Regions from separate parts of the Nonomuraea sp. NPDC003804 genome, predicted to be linked through region 2. Evidence: riboswitches for the same ligand, from Rfam matches in the RefSeq annotation. Region 2 holds a riboswitch; the other holds the start of a gene.
The links. A riboswitch is a leader RNA that binds a small molecule or an ion and turns the genes downstream of it on or off. The one in region 2 is predicted to bind cyclic di-AMP.
Positions count from the first base shown of each region.

Region 1: another riboswitch for cyclic di-AMP. It lies ahead of ABZX22_RS37745 (C40 family peptidase); the one in region 2 lies ahead of ABZX22_RS29620 (hypothetical protein).

Region 1 is NZ_JBEXMT010000037.1:32,846-37,448, reverse strand. Features, by position in the region: gene ABZX22_RS37755 (NlpC/P60 family protein) at 1-274, shown strand, start outside; gene ABZX22_RS37750 (LysR family transcriptional regulator) at 238-1,167, opposite strand; cyclic di-AMP (ydaO/yuaA leader) riboswitch at 1,508-1,650, shown strand; gene ABZX22_RS37745 (C40 family peptidase) at 1,724-2,299, shown strand; gene ABZX22_RS37740 (hypothetical protein) at 2,379-3,194, shown strand; gene ABZX22_RS37735 (M48 family metallopeptidase) at 3,191-4,414, shown strand; gene ABZX22_RS37730 (glycosyltransferase family 4 protein) at 4,518-4,603, shown strand, end outside.
Region 2 is NZ_JBEXMT010000024.1:23,564-28,166, reverse strand. Features, by position in the region: gene katG (catalase/peroxidase HPI) at 1-341, shown strand, start outside; gene ABZX22_RS29620 (hypothetical protein) at 429-1,382, opposite strand; cyclic di-AMP (ydaO/yuaA leader) riboswitch at 1,386-1,522, opposite strand; gene galT (galactose-1-phosphate uridylyltransferase) at 1,589-2,650, opposite strand; gene ABZX22_RS29610 (DeoR/GlpR family DNA-binding transcription regulator) at 2,647-3,426, opposite strand; gene ABZX22_RS29605 (AI-2E family transporter) at 3,788-4,603, shown strand, end outside.

The DNA.
Region 1 (4,603 bases), on a different contig from region 2:
CTGGGACTGCTCGGGACTGACCCAGGCCTCGTGGCGGGCCGCCGGCGTGTCGCTGCCGCGCACCACCTGGGAGCAGTGGGCCTGGGGTGCCAAGCGCAGGGTCTCCCTCGACAAGCTGCAGCCCGGCGACCTCGTCTTCAGCTCAGGGCTCGGGCACGTGAGCATCTACGCCGGCGGCGGCAAGATCGTGCACGCCCCCCAGACGGGTGACGTGGTGAAGGTCGCCAGCCTGTCCTCCTACGGCGGGCGGCTGGTCGGCGCCATCCGGCCGTAGGTCTCGCTCATCTCGCGCAGCACCCGCAGGTAGGCGCTCACCGCGGACGGGCGGCCCGGCGCCGGCAGGACGGCGGCGCTGATCCGCCTGGCGGGCAGTCGCGGCGCGGGCTCGACCAGCCGGATGCCGGAGTGAACGGCCATGCCCGCGATCGACGGGTGGAGCATCACGCCCACGCCCGCCGCCACCAGGCCCTGGCGGCCGTTCCAGTCGTCGCACAGGTGGGCGATCCTCGGCGCGCGTCCCATCGCGGCCCGCAGCTGCGCGACGGGGGCCAGGCCGTCGGGGTGCGTGCCGTCGATCCAGGGCTCGGCGGCTAGGTCGGCCAGCCGTACCCGCTCTCCGGCCGCCAGCGGATGCCCGGCCGGCAGGGCGACCAGCAGCTCGTCGTCGAACAGGTCGAGCACCTCCAGCCCCGGGTCGGGGACGGGGCCCCACGAGGTCAGCAGGGCGACGTCGGCGGCGCCCTCCGCCAGGTCGGCGGTGACGGGGAACGCGACGTCAGGGCCGCCGACCTTGAGGGAGAGCTCGACACCCGGGTGGTCGGCGGCGAAGCGGCGGAAGCTCTCGGGCACGAACCTGGTGGCCGCGCTCGGGAAGGCGGTGACCCTGACCCGGCCGATGTCCGCCGAGGCGAAGGCGCGCAGCCTGGTCTCGAACAGGCTCATGCCGTCGAGCACGGCCATGGCCTGCTCGATCGCCGCCCGGCCCGCCTCCGTCGGCTGGACGCCCCTCGGGCGGCGGTGGAAGAGCGTGACGCCGGTGTGGCGTTCGAGCATGGCGATCTGCCGCGAGACGGCGGGCTGGGTCATGGAGAGCACCTCGGCCGCTCCGGAGAACGAGCCGCGCCGTCCGACCTCCACCAGGACGCGTAGCGACCACCCATCAAGCATGCGCCGAGTGTATGTCGCAGGTATTAAGGCTTAATTCTCCTTATACCGGGAGTGTGAGGAAAGTAACGGATGTGATCTGACAGGTCGCCACAGAAGCAAGTGTGAGCAGGGTCACATTCGCATAACGAAACCCGCCACAGAGCAGCGACTCCTCTTCTGACAAGAACCAGTCGGTGATCTTGACAGCTTTGCCCGGCCTTTGCCTGGCCTTGGGGCGCCAGGTACGTTCTCGCATCGCGGCGACCAAGCCATGGCGCCGGAACCGCCCACCGGCCTCCCAGCGGCCGGTGCACGCATAAAGATCCGCTGGTCGCCGCGCCGTAACCCCAGACAGGCGTGCGCGGTCGACCCGCCGAGTCCGTGCGGCATGGAGCACGGAGCCGGGGACCCACGTTCCTGGGGTGAATCCGGCCTGCGGGCCGGAAGGGCGACTTCCCCGCCCGAACCCGTCAGCTAACCCGGTAGGCATTGGTGGAAGTCCCAAGGAGACATTCTGTCTACCCCCTCTAGCACAACCCGTCTGTCCTGCCTTGCCCTCAGCGGCGTCGTGGTGGCGATGGGAGGGATCGTCCTCCACGCACCCGCGGCGCAGGCGACGGTGACCCCGGTGACAGCGGCCCCCGCGACAGCGCTCCCCGCGACCACCACCCTGGTGACCCCGGTGACCACCACCCTGGCGACGACGACGACCGTGAAGACGGCGCCGGCCGTACAGGCGGGCGCGGCGTCGACGGCTGCGGCGACGCGGCAGGCCAAGGCGGCTCGACAGCGGCTGAAGGCGGCCAGGGCCGTCGCCACCGCCAAGAAGCAGATCGGCGACCCCTACCGCTTCGGAGGCACAGGACCCGGCGCCTTCGACTGCTCGGGACTGGTCCAGTACTCCTGGGCCAAGGCCGGCATCAAGATCCCCCGCGTCACGTACAGCCAGTACGCGCGCATCAAGAAGAAGGTCAGGTGGAACGATCTCAAGCCCGGTGACCTGATGTTCTTCCGCGGGAAGGGCCACGTCGGCATGTACGTCGGCAAGGGCCGGATGGTCCACTCGCCGAGCACGGGCAAGACCGTGCGGATCGAGAAGCTCGGCGGCTGGCGCAAGGCGTCCTTCGCCGGCGCGGTCCGCCCCGGCGCGTAGCCCCCGGCCGCCGGAGGCCCGAAGCCCCGTCCATCCCCCTCGGACGGGGCTTCGGCCTGTCCGGGCTAGCATCACAGCCGTGGTGACCCGCAGAACCCTGCTGGCGGCCGCGCTGGCCGGACCGGCGATCTGCACGGTGGCCGGGTCCGCGGGACGCCGCCTGCCGCCCGAGGCCCGCGCGCTCGGCGAGTCAGGCGTCGTCGTCGCCTACGGCGCGCGCTCGCTCGTCGTCGGGCACCACACCGCCGCCGCCCTCCTGCGCGACCTGGCCGCGCGGGCCGACGCGGCGGCCCTCACCGTCTCGGCGGTCCTGCGGCGCGCCGTACGGCCACGGGTCGTGGTGCCCAGGACCACCGCGGAGGCGGCCGCCCTCGCGGGCGCGGGCCCCGTCGACGGGCTGGCCGCGCTGGCCTCGGCGGGACAGGTGATCGTCCTGCCCGGCGCCTTCGCGCGCCTCACACCCGTGGGCCGCGACGTCGTCCTCACCCACGAGCTGACCCACGTGGCCGCCGGAACGGAAGGGCGGCCCGTGTGGCTGCGGGAAGGGTTCGCCGACTACGTCGGCTACCTGCGCTCGGGACTCGCGACGCGGGTGGCGGCCGCGGAACTGGCGGCCGAGGCGCGCGCGGGACGGCTGCCCGGCGCGCTGCCGGCCGACGCCGCCTTCGCGCCGGGCTCGCCCCGGCTCGCGCAGGTCTACCAGGAGTCATGGCTGGCCTGCCGCCTGATCGCCGCCAGGTACGGCGAGCGGGCGCTGGCCGACCTCTACCAGCGGGCCGCCGGAATGCGGCTCGGCCAGGCGCTCGAGCCGCTGGGCCTGTCGGTCCGCGCGCTCGTCGCGCACTGGCGGGAGTATGTCCGCAACGAGCTGACAGGCGCGGAGGGAGACGGATGAGGCGGCTGGACCGGCAGGCGGGCATCGCGTTGACGGTGCTCGGGGTGGCCATCCTGGTGGTCGTGGTGCTCACCACGCCGTGGGACGTCATGGCGGGGGCGCCCACGGTGCCGCCCGACCCCGCACAGGACTTCACCTCCGCCCAGATCGCCCGCTCCCGCGCCTTCGACGCGGCCACGAGCGTGCCCTCCTACCTGTCGCTCGGCCTGACCGTCGTGTTCGCCGGCCTGCTCGTGGCCACGCCCCTCGGCGCGCGGCTGCTGCGCGGGCTGAAGGGACCGTGGTGGCTGCGGGTCGTCCTCGGCGTCGTCGTGCTGACCGCCGTCGTCGAGGTGCTGCGCTGGCCGCTGGGCATGTGGTTCGAGACCGAGCTGCGCGCCTTCGGGCTGTCCACCCAGAACTGGTGGAGCTGGACGGGCGACCGGCTCAAGTCCATCGGTGTGCGCGTCGCGCTGCTGTCGGTCATGGTGCTCGCGATCGTCGGCCTGGCCAGGCGCTTCAGGCGGTGGTGGGTGCCCGTGGCGGCCGGCGCGTTCGTGCTGACGGTGGGCGCCTCCTTCGTCTACCCCGTCGTGTTCGAGCCGATCTTCAACGACTTCGCCCCGATGCCCGCGGGAGAGCTGCGCACCGAGCTGCTCGACCTGGCCAGGCGCGCCGACGTGCCGGTCGAGGACGTGCTCGTCGCCGACGCCTCCCGCCGGACCACCGCGCTCAACGCCTACGTGTCCGGGTTCGGCGCCACGCGCAGGATCGTCGTCTACGACACGCTGCTGGAGGCGCCGGACAAGGAGGTGGAGCTGATCATCGCGCACGAGCTCGGACACGCCACGTACGACGACGTGCTCCACGGCACGCTCGTGGGCGGGCTCGGCGCGGCCTTCGGGGCGGTGCTGCTGTTCTGCGTGGCCCCGCTGTGGCGCCGGCCGTTGTCGGACCCGCTGGCGGTGGGGGCCGTCATGGGGTTCCTGTCGCTGGCGACGGTGTTGTCGGGGCCCGCGCAGAACCTCGTCAGCCGCCACGTCGAGGCGAGGGCCGACCTGCACGCGCTGGACCTGACCCGGGACCCGCGGACGTTCATCGCGATGCAAAAACGGCTTGCTGTTACCAATATTTCGGACTTGTCGCCTGATGCTGTGGAATATGTGCTCTATGCCTCGCATCCGACCGCGCCGCAGCGCATCTCCATGGCCCGCTCATGGGAGCTCATGAACGCCCCGTGAGCAGGGCGCTTCCCATGACCCCCGCCCCTGCCGCGCCCCGGCCCCGACCCGCCTCCCGGCGGACGCGCCGTGCCGGCCGGCCGGACGTGGGCGGGGTGGCGGCGTGACCAGGGTGCTCATCGTCACCAACGACTTCCCGCCCAGGCCGGGCGGTATCCAGTCGTTCGTCCACGGGCTGGCCCTGCGCAC
Region 2 (4,603 bases):
GCGGCCTGCGTTCCCTCGGAGCCAACGTCGGCGGTACCCGGCACGGCGTCCTCACCGACCGGCCCGGCGTACTCACCACCGACTTCTTCACCAACCTGCTCTCCCTGGGCACCCGGTGGAAGGCATCGGACTCCGAGGAGCATCTGTACGAGATCCGCGACGTGGTCACCGATGAGGTGAAGTGGACCGCCACCGCGGTCGACCTCATCTTCGGCTCCAACTCCCAGCTACGGGCCCTCGCGGAGGTCTACGCCAGCCAGGACGCCCGCGACAAGTTCGTGACCGACTTCGTCGCGGCCTGGACCAAGGTCATGGAACTCGACCGGTTCGACCTCGCCTGACCCGTGAACGCCCCCGCCGCCGAGGGCGGCGGGGGCGGCGGAGGCGGCGGAGGCGAATCGGTCCAGGCGGCTCGCCATCGCCTGCTTTCAGTTCATCGAGACGTGGACGTGGTCGTAGTGGTTCTCGGTGATGCTGCCGCGGTCGGACATCGGCCGCCAGCCGCTGCCGCTGTTGATCCGCTGCCGCCAGATCACGTACTTGACGCCCAGGCGGGTCTGGTTCTTCACCGCCCACGCCGCGATCTGGTCGCCCAGCGTCCGGTTGACGGCCGCGGGCATGGAGCCGCCCGAGCTCATCATGAAGTCGCAGGCCCGTCCGAGGGGGTGTTCCCCGCTGCTGCCCGACCGGTAGCAGCCCACCTCGAACGGCAGCGCGAACGTCTTCTTGATGGTGTCGCGCATGAGCCGGGTGCGCGGGGTGATGTTGTCCGACCCGGCGGGAAGCTCGGGCGCCCAGCTGCCGTCGGCCTTGCGGCCAGGACCGGTCGGCACGAGGGCCTGCAGCTTCTTCTCGATGTCCTTGATCATGCCCTCGGCGGCCTTCCGGTCGCCGGCGACCTGCTCGGTCTCGGTCCTGATGCGGTCGGCGAGCGCGGTGGCCGCGTCGGCGGCCTGCTTCTTGGTGTCGCGCGCCGCGGCGACGTTCTTGACGACCGCGTCCTGTTCGGCGCTCATCTGCTCGAGCAGGGCGGCGGTGTTGAGGTCGGGGGTGAACAGCAGCGTCGGCAGGTCAGGGGTGCTGGCCTGGTAGCGCAGCTCGGTGATCCTCGAGGCCTCCTTCTCGGCCGTGACCAGCGTCTGCTCGGCCGCCGCGAGCTGTTTCCCGGCCGCTTTCGCGTCCTTCTGGGCCTTGGCCAGCGAGACGCGCTTGGCGTTGTAGGTCCGGATCAGCTTGTCGACCCGGGTGTTGAGCTTCTTCAGCTCGGTCCGCAACTGCGGTTCGGACGGCTTGGGGGCAGCCGAGACCGCGGTCGCGGAACCGATCACGAGGGACAGCGCGGCGACAGCACCGCATGCGAAACGGGACGTGGGGGACGCCACGAACGATCCTCTCCGTCTGCCGGCCGGGTTAGCTGACGGGTTCGGGCGGGAGAAGCCCTACCACACGCGTGGATTCACCCCAGGTTCTCGATGGGTCCCCGGCTCCGGGCAACGCGCCCAGGATTAGGCATGTGACGGCTGCGAAAGCCGACGAATCGGGATATTAGTAGTAAATCCCCCGTAATGCGACCTCAAGCGGACATTAATTAGTGATCTACTTGTGATCGAAGCAGCCGCGCCGCGTCCTCGGGCAGAACGTCGTTGACGAAGGCGCCCATCGCCGACTCCGAGCCCGCCAGGTACTTCAACTTCTCCGGCGCCCGGCGGATGCTGAACAGCTCCATGTGCAGGTAGGCCAGGTCGCGGCCGTGCCGTACGGGGGCCTGGTGCCAGGCGGCCACGTACGGCATGGTCACCCCGAACAGCCCGTCGAGCGCCTTCAGCACGCGGGTGTAGACGGGGCCGAAGGCGGCGCGCTCCTCCTGGGTGAGCGCCGCCAGGTCCGGAACCTGGCGGTGCGGGTAGAGGTGCACCTCGAACGGGTAGCGGGCGGCGGCCGGCACGAACGCGGTCCACAGATCGTTGGCGGCCACCACACGCTCGCCCGCCCGCTCGGCGGCAAGCACGTCGGCGAACAGGTTCGGCCGCTTGGCCGCGGCCGCCAGGTGCAGGCGGGTGCGCGGGGTGACGTAGGGGTAGGCGTAGATCTGGCCGTGCGGGTGCGCCAGCGTGATGCCGATCTCGGCGCCCCTGTTCTCGAAGCAGAACACCTGCTCCACGCCCGGGATCGCCGACAGCTCGGCCGTGCGGTCGGCCCAGGCCTCCATCACCAGCTCCACCTGCTGGTCGGACAGCGCCGAGAAGGAGGAGTCGTGGTCGGAGGTGAAGCAGACGACCTCGCAGCGCCCGACCCCCGGCCGCACCTCGCTCAGCCCGCCGGGGGCGGCGTAGGTGCCCAGGTTGGTGGAGAAGCTGGGGAAGCGGTTCTCGAAGACGGCGACGTCGTAGTCGGCGGCCGGGATCTCGGTCGGCTTGCCGGGCCTGGTCGGGCACAGCGGGCACTCGTCGGCCGGCGGCAGGAACGTGCGGGTCTGCCGGTGACCTGCCATCGCCACCCACTCCTCGGTGAGCGGGTCGTAGCGCAGTTCGGAGGCCGCGGGCCTGGGCGGCAGCTCGCGCTCGTCGATCGCGCTCCGGTCGGCGTCGTCGCGCCGGTCGAAGTAGATCAACTCTCGGCCGTCGGCCATGTGCGCGATGGTGCGCTTCACTTGATGTCCTCCGCGATGATCAGTTCTCCCGCCCGCTCGGCCAGCTCCGCGCGCGCCTCGTCCGGCAGGGCCGCGTCGCTGATGACGACGTCGGCCTCCGACAGCTCCGCGATCGTGCTGATGCCGACCGTGCCCCACTTGGTGTGGTCGGCCGGGACCACCAGGCGGTGTGCCGAGGCGACCAGTTCCCTGTCGGTCTCCGACTCCAGCAGGTTGGGGGTGGTGAAACCGGCCTTGGTGCTCATGCCGTGCACGCCCAGGAACAGCGTGTCGACGTGGAGCCGCCTGATGGCCGCGACGGCGACCGGGCCGACCAGGGCGTCGGACGGCGTGCGGACGCCGCCGGTGAGCACCACCGTGCGGTCGGCGCGCGGGCTGCGGTGGAAGACGTCGGCGACGGGGATGGAGTTGGTGATGACGGTGAGGTCCGGCACGTCGACCAGGTGGTGGGCCAGCGTCCAGGTGGTGGTGCCGGCCGACAGGGCGACGGCGGTGCCGGGGCGGACGAGCGTGGCCGCCCTGCGGGCGATCGCGTCCTTCTCCGGCTGCTGACGCATCGACTTGGCGGCGAAGCCCGGCTCTTCCGTCGAGCCGGGGCCGTTGATCGTGGCCCCGCCGTGCACCTTCTCGAGCAGGCCCCGCTCGGCGAGCGCCTCCAGGTCCCGGCGAATGGTCATGTCGGAGACGCCGAGCTCGCGGACGAGGTCGGCCACCCGGACTCCGCCGCTGCGACGGACGCGCTCCAGGATCGCCTGTTGCCGCTGTGGTGCGAGCATGTGCCCTCCTTCCAACAGATTCCACCAAATTATGACACAACTATGTTGAAACATGGGGAGTGGAATCTGGCGAAGGCCTTGTCCGGGCCGCCGCCTTCGCGAGAGGTTGGGATCATCACACGAGGAGGTAGGCGATGGCGAAGCGCGCCCGCAAGACCAAGGCCCGCAAGAAGAAGGCGGCCAACCACGGCAAGCGTCCCAACGCTCGCTGAGGCAGGACATCGGGTACACCGCGTACGCCGCGTACCCGATGTCCGCTCCCCCCTCCGGCGCCGCGGGCAGCGACCGCGGCGACCCCGTACAACGCGCTGACCGGCGCGGTTGCCTGCCTTCGTCACCGACGGTCGCGATAGTGTGACCCATGATGTCGCGTGGACTGCGGATCCTCATCGGCCTCGGTGCCGCGGTGGTCATCCTTGTCGGGCTCAGGCGCGCGAGCGCGATCATGGCCCCGGCCTTCCTCGCGCTCACGCTGACGATCGCCGTCAGCCCGCTGCGCGCCTGGCTGAAGCGGCGCGGCGCGGCCTCGTGGGTACTGGTGACCGTGCCGCTGACGGTCGTGCTGCTGGTGCTGCTGGCGTTCGTGGGTGCCCTGGTCGTCTCGATCGCACGGCTGGCCGGCCTGCTTCCCCAGTACGCCGACGAGTACCACCAGCTGGCCGCCTCCGTCACGCAGTGGCTGGCCGGCCTCGGGATCACCCCCCAGCAGATCAGCGCCGCCGTCAAGGCGCTGGATCCCGGCAAGCTCGTCCCGCTGGTGCAGGGCTTCCTGAGCGGCCTGCTCGACGTCGCCTCCGCGTTCATCGTGATCATCCTGCTGGCGTACGGCATGAGCATGGACGCGGGCCACATCCAGGCCGCCGTCCGCCGGCTGCAGAGCACCAAACCCGACCTCGTGCGCGCGCTGACCGACTTCGCCAGGGGCACCTGCCGCTACCTGGTGGTCTGCACCGTCTTCGGCTTCATCGTGGCGGTGCTCGACGCGGGCGCGCTGTGGCTGCTCGGGGTACCACTGCCGGTGCTGTGGGGGATGCTGTCCTTCATCACCAACTACATCCCCAACGTCGGGTTCTTCCTCGGGCTGCTTCCGCCCGCGCTGCTGGCCCTGCTCGACTCGGGCTGGGTCACGATGGTCTGGGTGATCGTCGTCTACACCGTGGTCAACTTCGTCATCCAG